Linked DNA regions of Ancylothrix sp. D3o. The protein of the gene in region 1 binds, or shares a complex with, the protein of each later gene. Links are inferred from orthologs where the notes say so. Each region holds a gene or a part of one and is shown in the gene's direction. Other genes may lie near its edges.

What was found.
Region 2: the proteins of ndhC (region 1) and NG798_RS14150 are in contact, whole or in part, in a cryo-EM structure (PDB 6ZJN), measured with the Thermus thermophilus proteins. The link is inferred for Ancylothrix sp. D3o from one-to-one orthologs. Residues at the interface, in WP_096411116.1 of Thermus thermophilus: Glu45, Ser46, Asn48, Pro50, Ala51, Gly52, Glu53; in WP_223903221.1 of Thermus thermophilus: Met26, Thr27, Asn29, Gly31, Pro32, His34.
Region 3: the proteins of ndhC (region 1) and nuoH are in contact, whole or in part, in a cryo-EM structure (PDB 6KHJ), measured with the Thermosynechococcus vestitus proteins. The link is inferred for Ancylothrix sp. D3o from one-to-one orthologs. Residues at the interface, in WP_126986108.1 of Thermosynechococcus vestitus: Gly6, Tyr7, Glu8, Tyr9, Phe10, Gly12, Phe13, Leu14, Ile16, Cys17, Ser18, Pro21, Ala24, Leu25, Ala27, Ser28, Leu31, Arg32, Pro33, Ser35, Arg40, Leu41, Thr42, Thr43, Tyr44, Glu45, Ile51, Gly53, Ala54, Trp55; in WP_126985484.1 of Thermosynechococcus vestitus: Gln8, Lys26, Trp29, Leu30, Pro33, Met34, Met37, Leu38, Leu83, Ile84, Phe85, Lys86, Glu87, Asp88, Val89, Leu90, Pro91, Ala92, Thr100, Ala104, Val107, Ile108, Phe111, Leu112, Tyr114, Ile115, Ile125, Ser126, Leu128, Phe133.

What each region holds. Positions count from the first base shown.
Region 1 is NZ_JAMXEX010000018.1:67,139-73,162, forward strand. What follows is about bases 1,489-4,454. They hold ndhC (photosynthetic/respiratory NAD(P)H-quinone oxidoreductase subunit C), read left to right. Parts: upstream 1,489-2,773; coding sequence 2,774-3,136; downstream 3,137-4,454. Other genes in these bases: NG798_RS22300 (photosynthesis system II assembly factor Ycf48), read right to left, coding at 1,489-1,891; NG798_RS22305 (rubredoxin), read right to left, coding at 1,948-2,283; ndhK (photosynthetic/respiratory NAD(P)H-quinone oxidoreductase subunit K), read left to right, coding at 3,127-3,843; NG798_RS22320 (NAD(P)H-quinone oxidoreductase subunit J), read left to right, coding at 3,836-4,336. In the rest of the region: NG798_RS22280 (photosystem II reaction center protein J), read right to left, coding at 1-113; NG798_RS22285 (photosystem II reaction center protein L), read right to left, coding at 180-302; psbF (cytochrome b559 subunit beta), read right to left, coding at 312-446; psbE (cytochrome b559 subunit alpha), read right to left, coding at 467-715; more of NG798_RS22300, read right to left, coding at 884-1,488; NG798_RS22325 (Uma2 family endonuclease), read left to right, coding at 4,555-5,172; NG798_RS22330 (KTSC domain-containing protein), read left to right, coding at 5,686-6,024. UniProt on the Escherichia coli protein: NDH-1 shuttles electrons from NADH, via FMN and iron-sulfur (Fe-S) centers, to quinones in the respiratory chain. The immediate electron acceptor for the enzyme in this species is believed to be ubiquinone.
Region 2 is NZ_JAMXEX010000007.1:13,973-17,349, forward strand. Bases 1-2,962 are described here. They hold NG798_RS14150 (NAD(P)H-quinone oxidoreductase subunit H), read left to right. Parts: upstream 1-870; coding sequence 871-2,055; downstream 2,056-2,962. Other genes in these bases: rsmH (16S rRNA (cytosine(1402)-N(4))-methyltransferase RsmH), read right to left, coding at 1-624; NG798_RS14155 (class I SAM-dependent methyltransferase), read left to right, coding at 2,180-2,962. Outside these bases: more of NG798_RS14155, read left to right, coding at 2,963-3,343.
Region 3 is NZ_JAMXEX010000001.1:191,135-194,492, forward strand. Bases 1-2,943 are described here. They hold nuoH (NADH-quinone oxidoreductase subunit NuoH), read left to right. Parts: upstream 1-884; coding sequence 885-2,003; downstream 2,004-2,943. Other genes in these bases: NG798_RS00875 (metal ABC transporter permease), read left to right, coding at 1-612; ndhI (NAD(P)H-quinone oxidoreductase subunit I), read left to right, coding at 2,092-2,676; NG798_RS00890 (NADH-quinone oxidoreductase subunit J), read left to right, coding at 2,794-2,943. Outside these bases: more of NG798_RS00890, read left to right, coding at 2,944-3,358. UniProt on the Escherichia coli protein: NDH-1 shuttles electrons from NADH, via FMN and iron-sulfur (Fe-S) centers, to quinones in the respiratory chain. The immediate electron acceptor for the enzyme in this species is believed to be ubiquinone.

The sequences.
Region 1 (6,024 bases):
CCCAAACCAGCGTAGGCACCGTAAAAGAAAATACCTACCAAAGTGATCACACCAAGGCCGGCAACAGTTGCAACCACCCACAAAGGAATTCTGCCAGATTGAAAAGAGTTCACTATTCTTACCTCTTGTTTGAAAAATTCACAAAACCCGATAAACGGGTTTAAAAGCTTAACTTCCTGTTAGTTAAAGAAATAACTAGAAAACAGGATACCCAAAGTAAAAACCATCAAAAGACCCAGATAAAGAGAGGTGCGGTTTAACTCAACCGGCTGATTATTTGGGTTAGGACTACGAGTTGGCATCTGTTTCTCCTATCGTTGGATAAATTGCATGGCGGCAATAGCGCCTAAAAAGAAAATTGTCGGAACACCCAGAGTGTGAACTGCCAACCAGCGGACAGTAAAAATAGGATAAGAAATGGGTTCGTTGGCTCTATTGCTTGTCATGGTCTTATTCTCCTAAGACGCTATTTAATAAATTGCTCAATTTGTTGTTTTGACTCAAAGCGGTCTTGAACAATGGGTAATTCTTGACGGGTTTGAGTGAAATATTCATCAGGACGCGGTGTGCCAAAGGCATCGTAAGCTAAACCTGTGCTTACAAAGAGCCAGCCAGCGATAAACAGCATCGGAATAGTGATGCTGTGAATAACCCAGTAACGGATACTGGTAATAATATCGGAAAAAGGACGCTCACCTGTAGATCCGCCAGCCATGTAGTTTCCTCCCAAAGACGACAGCGAAAAACTTAATCTATATGATACGAAACTTCAACGTTTCTAACAAGCGTCAACTACTTATTTTTTGAACTTTTTTGCTTTTTTGGTGGTTGAACGCGAGCCAAAGTGGAAGCCGGTTTTTATACCGGCCTCTGTTTTTTGAGGTTATGCAGCAGCAGAGCTTTGTTGATATTTCAACAAAATACCTTGTTGACCAATGATAAAGCCAGAGTCGGGCGAAACAAAGACAATTCTGTAAAAGTTTGAAGGGACTTCTTCAACTTCACGGTCTTTTTGCCATGTTTTGCCACCATCCAAACTGCACAGTAGTTGACCGCTACCACCGGCCAGCCAAACTTCCGAAGGAGTGCGGTAGGCGATATCGAGTAATCCCCAACTGGTAGAAAGTTCTGGAAAAACGGCTTTTTCCCATTCTTCGGGGTTTTCGGGGTTTGTAAATTGCAATTGACCGCCTCTGGCCAGCATCCACAGGTTGCCATCGGGGGTAAAGCCCATGTTTTGGACACGGCGAGAGCTATTGCGGTTGTGGGGTGTCCAGGCATTTTGGCCGGGTTCCCATACAGAATAAAAGTTGCCTTTGGCGGAGACGGCGACATATTTCCCATCAGCCGAGCGCTGGATATTGCGGACGACCCCAACGGCTTCTTGTACCATTGCTTTCCAGTTTTGGCCGCCATCAGAAGTTTTGTAAATGGCTCCGACATCGGTTGTCATTTCGGCACTGTTGGGGCCGAGGGCTAAGATTGTCAGGGGTGAGCCGGGTAGTTTGCTGCTGAGGGGGATGCGTTCCCAGGTTTTGCCTTCGTCGTTGCTGTGTAGCAAGATCGAAGGTTCGCCAATAATCCAGCCTTCTTTACCAGAAAAGCTTACAGATGTCAAGCGGGCTTTTGTATCTTCTTGAAGGTCGATGGGTTTTTGTTCCCAGGTTTGGCCGCCATCGGTGGTTTCGAGGATGGTGGCTTCACTGCCAACGATCCAACCGTGTTTGGGGTTGCCGGTGAAGGCGATGTCTTGGAGGTTGGCGGTGGTTGGCAGTTGGATGACTTGCCAGGGGTTGATCAGGGTGGTGGGGACTTTGCTACAGCCAACACACAAAACAACGGCCACGATTAAGGGCAGAATTCGTTTAAATAAAGTCTGGATTGAGTACATTGCTAGTAATATTTATCGGTTGGTTTTGGGTTTGTGGTACACGCGGTGATACCGACTTACTGTAAGCCGTAGAGGCTGAGAAAGAATATCACGGCTACTCCCAAGGCTCCAAAGATGAGGATGTTTTTTTGGCTTGGGGTGAGGGTGTTGACTCCTAAACCAAAACCTAAGTTTTCTTTAAATCCAGAGGCGGTGCCGGCGGGGCCAACGTTTGTAAAGGCTGTGGTTTTGGCTCCACATACGGGACAGCGCCAGGTTATGGGGAGTTCTTTAAAGGGGGTGTTGGCGGCGATGTCTCTTTTGGAGTCGCCTTTGAGGGGTTCGTAAACGTACCCGCAGGAGCGACATTCGTATTGATCGAGGTTGTTGGTATCGAGGGTTTCGGGACTCATGGCTCGGTAACGATAGGGTTTGGCGAGACAACTGGCCGGTGGACAAACTCAAGTTTTGGTTTGTCTTTCGGGTAGGAGCTTGGCCCTACTAATCCGGGCGCTACAGCAAGGGTCAATTGCTATGATATTAAAATCTGATGCTTTTTTGTTAACGTTTGTCAAGAATTTTGCTTTAAATTTTAATTTTTGTTTTTGGGGAAGGCTGGGTTAGGTTGCTTTATTGTGTGGGGTTTTGCTCTGTTGGCTTCCATAGAAATAATATTAAGCGTTCATAAGTATTTCTTTAAGAAAGTTCTTGTTGTGATTGGTTGAGAGGGTTGGAAAGCTTGAGGTTTGGTCAAGTTTGGTCTGGGGTGGGTTTGGGCTTGATGTTGGCTATGGGACTGGTTTGGCCTAGGGTGATGGTTTTGGCCTTGAAAATCTTAGGCATATATAATGTAATGTGAAGAATCGAAACAAACGTAACTTTACCCTTGGGTCTTTATTTATTGTGTTTGTCCTCAGCGGTTATGAGTATTTCCTGGGCTTTCTAATTATCAGCAGTCTGGTGCCGGTTCTGGCGCTGGGTGCCTCGAAGTTGCTAGGGCCCAAAGGTACGAGTGTGCAACGGCTCACTACTTACGAGTCGGGGATGGAGCCTATCGGTGGGGCTTGGATTCAGTTCAACATCCGCTACTATATGTTTGCTTTGGTTTTTGTGGTGTTTGATGTTGAGACTGTTTTCTTGTATCCCTGGGCTGTGGCTTTCCACCGGCTCGGTCTGTTGGCTTTTATTGAAGCCTTGATCTTTATCGGAATTCTGGTGATTGCTCTGGTTTATGCTTGGCGCAAAGGAGCCTTGGAATGGTCTTAAATACTCCGAATGGAAAAGGGCTGCTTAATCCGGTTGAACGGCCCCAGGTGACAAGCGAACTGTCGGAAAATGTGATTCTGACTTCGGTTGATGATTTGTATAACTGGGCTCGGCTTTCGAGTTTGTGGCCTTTGATGTATGGGACTGCTTGCTGTTTTATTGAGCTTGCGGCGATGATTGGTAGCCGGTTTGATTTTGACCGGTTTGGTTTGGTGCCTCGTTCTTCGCCTCGTCAGGCGGATCTGATTATTACGGCGGGCACGATTACCATGAAGTATGCCCCGGCGCTGGTGCGGTTGTATGAGCAAATGCCTGAGCCTAAGTATGTGATTGCTATGGGTGCTTGTACGATTACCGGCGGGATGTTTAGTGCAGATTCTCCGACGGCGGTGCGGGGGGTGGATAAGTTGATTCCTGTGGATTTGTATATTCCAGGTTGTCCGCCGCGTCCAGAGGCGATTATGGATGCAATCATTAAGTTGCGTAAAAAGGTTTCTAATGAATCGATTCAGGAACGGGGGAATTTACAGCAAACTCACCGTTTCTATACTCGTAAGCATGGGATGAAGCCGGTTCCTGATATTTTGACGGGCGCTTATTTGGCTTCTCCAACTCGTCAAACTCCTCCGAAGGAGTTGACGGAGGCGATAGGGATGCCGGTGCCTCCTGCTCTGTTGACGGCGAAGAAGGAGGAAGCTCGTGGCTGATAATACGCAGATTGTAGAGGCCGGTAAGGTTTCTCAGTGGCTGACAGAGAATGGTTTTGAGCATGAGGCTCTGCCGGCGGATCATTTGGGTGTGGAGATTATTAAGGTTGACCGGGAGTTTTTGCTTCCGTTGGCTACTGCTCTCTATGCTTATGGGTTTAATACTTTGTCTTGTCAGGGCGGTTATGATGTTGGCCCTGGTGATCAGTTGGTGAGTTTTTATCACTTGATTAAGGTGAGTGATAATGTGACTCAGCCAGAGGAAGTACGGGTGAAGGTGTTTTTGCCGCGTGATGATGCGCGGGTGCCTTCGGTGTACTGGATTTGGAAGTCGGCGGACTGGCAGGAGCGTGAGTCTTACGATATGTATGGGATTGTCTATGAGGGGCATCCTAATTTGAAGCGGATTTTGATGCCTGAAGATTGGGTGGGCTGGCCTTTGCGTAAGGATTATGTTTCGCCTGAGTTTTTTGAGTTACAGGATGCTTATTAAGGGTGTTTTGTAATTGGATTTTTTGGGGCCGGCATTTTCTTGTTTAAGGGGGTGCCGGTTTTTTTTATGGGGGTGTTGGTGTGATTGAAATGTCTATGAAAGCCGGACAAAATAAGAAAATAAAAGGTGCCGGTGGAGACTAAAAAAGGGATAGTTGATAAATGCTATAATAGGTAAAAAATCCTACTCAGAAAGGTTAAATGAAAAGGGGAAAGACTATGACTCAAGCTTTGACGAAAAAAGTAACGTTTGATGAATTTATTGCCTGGTATCCCGAAAAGTCAGAAAATCGCTATGAGTTACATAATGGGGTGATTGTTGAGATGCCTAAACCAAGAGGAAAACATTCGGAAATTGCTGGATTTATCACTTTAGAAATAGGGATTCACTGCCGACTTAAAGAGTTGCCTTATTTTATTCCTAAAGAGTTGATACTCAAGCCTTTTCGGGATGAGTCTGGGTATGAGCCGGATGTGATTGTTTTGGATAAGCAAAAAGTTGAAAAAGAGCCGCTTTGGGCAACTTCATCTGTTATTAGCATGGGGTCATCTGTGCGTTTAATTGTGGAGATAGCAAGTACAAATTGGCGGGATGATTATGCTTTGAAGGCGGCGGATTATGAGGAAATGGCTATTGCAGAATATTGGATTATTGATTATTTGGGTTTGGGTGGAAGACGATTTATTGGAAGTGAGAAGTTACCGACTTTATCGGTTTATCAGCTTGTTGATGGGGAGTATGAGGTGAGTCAGTTTCGGGGCAGTGAGACGGTTATCTCCGGGGTATTTCCTGAGTTGAATTTAACGGCAGAACAGATTTTTGGTGCAAGTTTGTAGCGGGCTGAGAAAAAAAATAAGCCGAAATATGACTGTTTAATTTCTGTCAATATCTTTGCGATGTTTGCAAAGAAAGAAGTTTTAAAGTATTAGTCAAATAAAAATTTATTGCTTTTGTTCTCGCCAAATACTCCTACTTTCAGGCAGACCGGCGGAATCTGGGCTATAACCGGCTGGAGTGATGTATTTAGCAGTGCTAGAGTCTGCGCGTTTGATGAAAGTCTCAGCCCGTAATGACTCAAATCAACCGGCAAAGCGCATAAACAGACTCGACACGCCCAACAATTCTTTTGTGCCAAAGTTCCGCAGTTTGAAACCCGCATTGAAAGCTTGTACCTCCCCCCGATCTCAAAAATTCCTGCCTCTATTGACTAAAAAATCAACTTAGGTTATAATTAGACAGAGGGCCAAAAACAGCAAGTCGCCGTTAAAGAAGGCATTTTTGTGAGATCGGCAACCTTGGCTGGGGCCACTTTAATCAAAGCATAAGCACCCAACCCATCCCAAAAACCTATGAAACTATCAAAAATAGACCTAAGCAGCATCATAGCAGCAGGCCACAAAAACGGCCAACTCAACTTATTAATAGACCGAGGCGAAGACATCGAACTAATAGAAATCCCCGCCCCAGTCGCCGCCTATAACGGACTGCAACAAGTCGCCGACATTGCCAACAGAGAAAGTAATCTCACAACACAAATTCCCGCTTCACAACCCATAGCCATGCTGCCGGTTAACTCAACAATGGCCGCCGCCATAGGATACGATCCAGAGCAACAAATATTACAAGTAGAATTTGCCACCGGCAAAATTTATCAATACAGCGACGTCGAAGAAGAAACCTGGGACAAT
Region 2 (3,377 bases), on another replicon or contig:
TAAGGCTTGAAATACTCGCGTTGCTGGGTGGATTCTACCATGTCGATATTTGGCCGGCACGCAAGAGGCTATGGCTTCGGCCAGTTGGGTTGTTGTGGAAAAGGGCCGGCTACTGACTATTGTGCGTGCGATCCTCCGCGAGAGTCTCTCTTCTCCGTAGGTGAAAAATATATCGGCGAGTTGTTTTTCTTGCCATTTGTTGATGATTTCGGCTGCTGTCAGGGGTTGTCGGTTGTCCATCCGCATATCGAGTGCGGCGGTGTGCCGAAAGCTAAACCCTCGTGCCGGTGTGTCTAGTTGCCCGGAACTTACGCCTAAATCGGCTATGATTCCATCAAATTGCTCGCTTTGCCCCGGATATTCACAAAAATTTCCGCGCCATATCTTGACATTTTCGCCGAATTGTGATAAATAAGTTTGAGCAGTGGCAATGGCTTGTTCGTCGCGGTCTATGGCGGTGACACGGACATCGGGGGAGGTGGCGAGGATGAGGCTGGTATGACCACCGGCCCCCAGGGTGGCATCAAGGTAGTGTCCGCCTGGGTGGATATTTAAAGCTTCGATGAGTTCTTTGGCAAGGACGGGGATATGGACAAAGGCCGGTGGAGTTGGAGAGTCTGTCATTTTTGGTAAATTAACGCCGCTTCTATTGTGCGTTGTTTGGAGGCTGTGAATACAAATTTGTCAATGGCGGCTATAAGCGATTAAAACTATCTTGCTCAAAGTGCTTTGCCTTCAGCCAATATAATGAGGAGAAGCTAAATAAAACTCAACATAAAGCTGAGACAGAACACCGGCGCTGTTTTTTGCCGTAGATGGGAAAATGGTGGGGCCGGTGCAAAAACTGATAAAGGGGAGAATGCAATAGCGATGCCGAGACTAGAGACAAGAACAGAACCCATGATTTTGAACATGGGGCCACACCATCCCTCAATGCACGGGGTGTTACGCTTGATTGTGACGTTGGATGGCGAAAATGTCCTCGACTGCGAGCCGGTAATTGGCTATTTGCACCGGGGAATGGAAAAAATCGCCGAGAATCGTACTAATGTGATGTACGTTCCCTATGTGAGCCGGTGGGACTATGCAGAGGGGATGTTTAACGAAGCGGTGACGGTGAATGCACCGGAAAAATTAGCCGATATCGCGGTGCCCAAACGTGCCAGTTATATCCGCATGGTTATGCTGGAGTTGAACCGCATTGCTAACCATTTGTTGTGGCTTGGCCCCTTCATGGCGGACGTTGGCGCACAAACTCCGTTCTTTTACATTTTCCGCGAACGCGAATTAATTTATGACCTCTGGGAAGCAGCAACCGGCTACCGGATGGTAAATAATAATTACTTCCGTATTGGCGGGGTGGCGGCTGATTTACCCTATGGTTGGGTAGATAAGTGTTATGACTTCTGTGATTACATGATGCCGAAAGTTGACGAGTATGAGCGGTTAATTACAGATAACCCAATTTTCCGCCGCCGCGTTGAAGGCATTGGTACTATCAGTCGTGAAGAGGCACTTAACTGGGCACTTTCTGGGCCGGTGTTGCGCGCTTCTGGGGTACAGTGGGATTTACGCAAGGTTGACCACTACGAATGTTATGACGAGTTAGACTGGGATGTGCAGTGGGAAACAGCGGGTGATTGTATGGCTCGCTATTTGGTGCGTATCCGCGAAATGCGTGAGTCTGTGAAAATTATCCGTCAAGCTTTAAAGGGTCTGCCTGGTGGCCCTTATGAAAATTTGGAAGCCAAACGGATGACCGAGGGGCCGAAGTCTGAGTGGAACAGTTTTGATTATCAGTTTATCGGTAAAAAGATTGCTCCTACTTTTAAGATTCCCAAAGGTGAACATTATGTGCGCGTTGAAAGCGGGAAAGGTGAGTTAGGAATTTTCATCATGGGGGATGATAATGTTTTCCCCTGGCGTTGGAAAATTCGGGCTGCTGATTTTGTCAATTTGCAAATTTTACCGCAGTTGTTGCGCGGGATGAAGGTTGCAGATATTGTGACGATTTTGGGCAGTATCGATGTGATTATGGGTTCGGTTGATCGTTAATTTTGAACCGCAGATGAACGCAGATGGACGCAGATAGGCTATTTGTGTGCATCTGTGGTTAACTTTTTTTAGAAGCAGAAAACCCATCCGCGTTTATCTGCGTTGATCTGCGGTTAATAAAAATATGCTCTCAGAAATAATTAGCCAAAAAATATCAGAAAACTCTCAGGGAAGAATTTCTTTTGCTGAGTATATGGAGTTGGTTTTATATCATCCTGAACAGGGGTATTATGCAACAAATAAGGTGAATATTGGAGCGGATGGAGATTTTGTGACTTCGCCGCATTTATGTAAGGATTTTGGGGAGTTGTTGGCGGTTCAGTTTGCCCAAATGTGGGAAGTTTTGGGGAAACCCGCTTGTTTTCAGTTGGTGGAAATGGGGGCCGGTCAAGGGTTATTGGCGGCGGATGTTTTGAAGTTTTTGCATAAGCATCATTTTGATTTTTTTGAGTGTTTGGAATATTTGATTGTTGAAAAGGCTGCCGGTTTGATTGCGGAACAAAAGCAGATTTTAGATAAGTTGTCAAGTAATTTTGGGGCTAAGATTCGTTGGTGTGGGTGGGATGAGATAGAGGAGAATTCGATTACCGGCTGCTTTTTTTCTAATGAGTTGGTGGATGCTTTGCCGGTGCATTTGGTGGCGGTAGAAAATCAAAAATTACGGGAAGTTTATGTGAGTTTTGAAGGGGGGGATTTCACGGAGGTGGTGGGGGATGTTTCGACACCGGCAATAGAGGATTATTTTAAGTTTGTTGGGGTTGATATTTGTGGTTATGAAGATGGGTATCGTACGGAGGTAAATTTGGCGGGGTTGGAGTGGATGAAGTTGGTGGGGAGCCGGCTTTGTCGGGGTTATGTTTTGACGATTGATTATGGTTATACTGCGGAAAGGTTTTATCATCCCCGCAGAAATGAAGGTACTTTACAATGTTATTTTAAGCATTCTCATCATAATGATCCGTATGTTAATGTGGGGTTTCAAGATATTACGGCTCATGTGGATTTTACGGCGTTGGAAAAACAGGGTTTTTTGTGTGGGTTGGATAAGGTTGGGTTTGTGCAGCAGGGGTTATTTTTGATGGCTTTGGGGTTGGGTGAAAGAATTGCTGCTTTGTCTTTTGTTGGCGAGGTTGAGGATATTGGGAATGTGTTGCGCCGGCGGGAGGTTTTGCATAGTTTAATGAATCCTATGGGGTTGGGAAATTTTGGGGTTTTGGTGCAGTGTAAAAGTTTGAATGAAAGCGAGATAAATGTGGGTTTGAAGGGGTTAATGATGCCGGTGATGTAGCGGGTTTGTTAGATTGGTAAATGCGGTTTTTTGT
Region 3 (3,358 bases), on another replicon or contig:
CCTTTTACGCTGGCTTTTGGGGTTTTGGTTTTATATTTAATTGAGCAAACTGATTTAAATAATGATAGCGTTTTTAGTATTGCTGTTTCGGCGGCTTTGGCTGCTGGTGTGATTTTGACGAGTTTTATTAAAGGCTATCAAGGTAATTTGATGGGGGTTTTGTTTGGGGATATTTTAGGGATTGGGAATACAGATTTGTTGTTGATTTTGGGGTTGTTGGTTAGTAGTAGTGTGTTTTTGCTTTCGACGTTGCGGCAGCAAGTTTTGATTACGTTAAATGTTGGGGTGGCAAAGGTTCAAGGAATTGCGGTGAAGCTGCATCAATATTTGTTTGTGATGTTGCTTTCTTTGGCGGTGGCGGTGGCTATTAAGGCGGTGGGTGTGTTGTTGGTTAATGCTTTTTTGGTGATTCCGGCGGCGACAGCTAAATTGGTGACGCATCAATTTGCGAGATTTTTGGGAATTTCTGTGTTTTTGGGGGCTTTGAGTAGTATTGGCGGGATGGTGGTTTCGGGTTCGTTTAATTTGGCGTCTGGCCCTAGTATTGTGGTGGTGCAGTTTTTGGTGTTTTTGCTGATTTTGGTGGGGCGAAAGCTGCTGGTGCGTGGTTGAGGGTTTTACTAGCGCATATTGAGGGCAGCCAGGATGCCCCACAGATGTGTTGTCTGTTTGTTTTTTGGGTTTATGGTAGAGACGTTCCGCTGGAACGTCTGGACGGCGGAACGTCTGTAGGCGGAAAGGGAAAAATCTATGAAGGTTATAAGCAGGGATGATGGGGCGGTGAGTAAAAGAGCCGGTCGGGGCTTTCCTTGTGTCCACCACCGAGCGATATACTAAGTTGGGGCAAGTTAAATATCTTCATAATCTGTCATTGAGCGGGAAACATGAACCCTGGAATAGACCTGCAAGGAAGTTTTATAGAAGCCCTGCGGAATTTGGGCCTGCCAGCCGGCACTGCAAAGGTGCTTTGGATGCCTTTGCCGATGCTGGTGTTGCTGGTGGCGGCTACCGTTGGGGTGCTAGTGACTGTTTGGCTTGAGCGAAAAATTTCGGCGGCGGCTCAACAGCGAATCGGGCCAGAGTATGCCGGCCCGCTTGGTGTTTTGCAGGCGGCGGCTGATGGTTTGAAGTTGGTTTTTAAGGAAGATGTGGTGGCTGCGAAAACAGATACGATTCTGTTTACGGCTGGGCCAATCATTGTGATTATTCCGGTTTTTGTGTCGTATCTAATCGTGCCGTTTGGACAAAATCTCATCCTTAGTGATGTGGGTTCGGCGGTGTTTTTGTGGATTGCTTTGGCCAGCCTTCAGCCGATTGGTTTGTTGATGTCTGGTTACGCTTCTAATAATAAATACTCTCTGTTGGGAGGGTTGCGGGCAGCAGCACAATCAATTAGTTATGAAATTCCGCTGGCTCTGGCTGTTTTGGCTGTGGTAATGATGTCGAATAGTCTCAGCACTATTGATATTGTTAACCAACAAGCCGGTTATGGAATTTTGGGCTGGAATATCTGGCGGCAACCGGTGGGTTTTATTATTTTCTGGATTGCTGCTTTGGCGGAATGCGAACGTTTACCTTTTGACTTGCCGGAAGCTGAGGAAGAGTTGGTGGCCGGTTATCAAACTGAATACTCTGGTATGAAGTTTGCGCTCTATTATCTGGCTTCTTATGTAAACCTTGTGCTGTCGGCTTTGATGGTTGCGGTTTTGTATTTCGGCGGTTGGGAGTCTCCGCTTCCGGTTGGCGTGGTTGCCGGTTGGTTGGGCGTGAGTGAGTCTACTCCTTGGTTGCAAGTTGTGAATGGGACTTTGGGCATTACGATGACTTTGCTCAAGGCTTATTTCTTTGTGTTTTTGGCGATTTTGTTGCGCTGGACTGTTCCCCGCGTTCGTATTGACCAATTGCTGGATCTAGGCTGGAAGTTTTTGTTGCCGGTTGGGTTAGTTAATTTGTTACTAACTGCCGGTCTGAAACTGGCTTTTCCGTTTGCTTTTGGTGGCTAAAAAAGTTTGGGTCATTGGCGATATATTTGCCCAATGACCAAGGACTTTTGATTAAGGATTTTTGACCTAACAAAAGAGAAAGAGCATCATGTTAAAGTTTCTCAATCAAGTGGGCGATTACACAAAAGAAGCGTTTCAAGCTGCTAAATATATTGGTCAAGGTTTATCTGTGACTTTTGACCATATGCGCCGGCGCCCGGTGACGGTGCAATATCCTTACGAAAAGGTGATTCCTTCTGAACGTTTCCGGGGTCGGATTCATTTTGAGTTTGATAAGTGTATTTCTTGTGAGGTTTGTGTTCGGGTTTGTCCGATCAATTTGCCGGTGGTTGATTGGGAGTTTAATAAGGAAACGAAGAAGAAGCAGCTTAAGCACTATAGTATCGATTTCGGGGTGTGTATTTTCTGCGGAAATTGTGTGGAATACTGCCCGACTAATTGTTTGTCAATGACGGAAGAGTACGAGTTAGCTGTTTATGACCGGCATGAGTTGAATTTTGATAACGTTGCTTTGGGTCGTTTGCCTTATAAGGTAACAAATGACCCGATGGTGACTCCGATTCGTGAGTTTGCTTATTTGCCGAAGGGCGAAATTGATGGTCACGATTTGCCTGCGGGTTCCCAGCGTGCCGGTTTGCGCCCTGAGCAAATTATGGAACAAACCAAAAAGTAATTTTCTGTGCGTGGTAAGGGGGAAATTTTGTCGCTCATTGGAAACAAAAAATGCTGGATTTTTTGAGCGATTACCTCTTACCCAAAGTGATTTTCAACTAACTGAGGACAAAAAGCTGTGAATTTAGCGGAAGGCGTTCAAGTTGTTTCTTTTGGGTTGCTGGCATTGATGATGATTGGGGCGGCGCTTGGTGTGGTGCTGCTTTCTAATATTGTTTATTCGGCGTTTTTGCTGGCGGCTGTTTTTATCAGTATTGCAGGGATGTATTTGCTGCTAAATGCTGATTTTGTGGCGGCGGCGCAGTTGCTTGTTTATGTGGGCGCTGTTAACGTTTTGATTTTGTTTGCAATTATGCTCGTCAATAAGCGCGAGGATTTTGTGCCGATGACTAATGCTTGGATTCGCAGAGGTGCGACGGCGTTGGTTTGTGTTGGTTTGTTTGCGCTTTTGGGGACGATGGTTTTGTCTACTCCTTGGGCTGTTTCGGCGGCTGTACCGGCCGGTGATGAGTCGATTGTTAAGCTGGGCGAACATTTCTTTAGCGACTTTTTGTTGCCGTTTGAGATGGCTTCTGTGCTGTTGCTGATGGCAATGGTGGGGGCGATTATTTTGGCGCGTCGGGAATATCTGCCGGAAGAAATTTCTTCTCAGTTACCTCAGCCGCCGGTTTTGACTCTGCCAG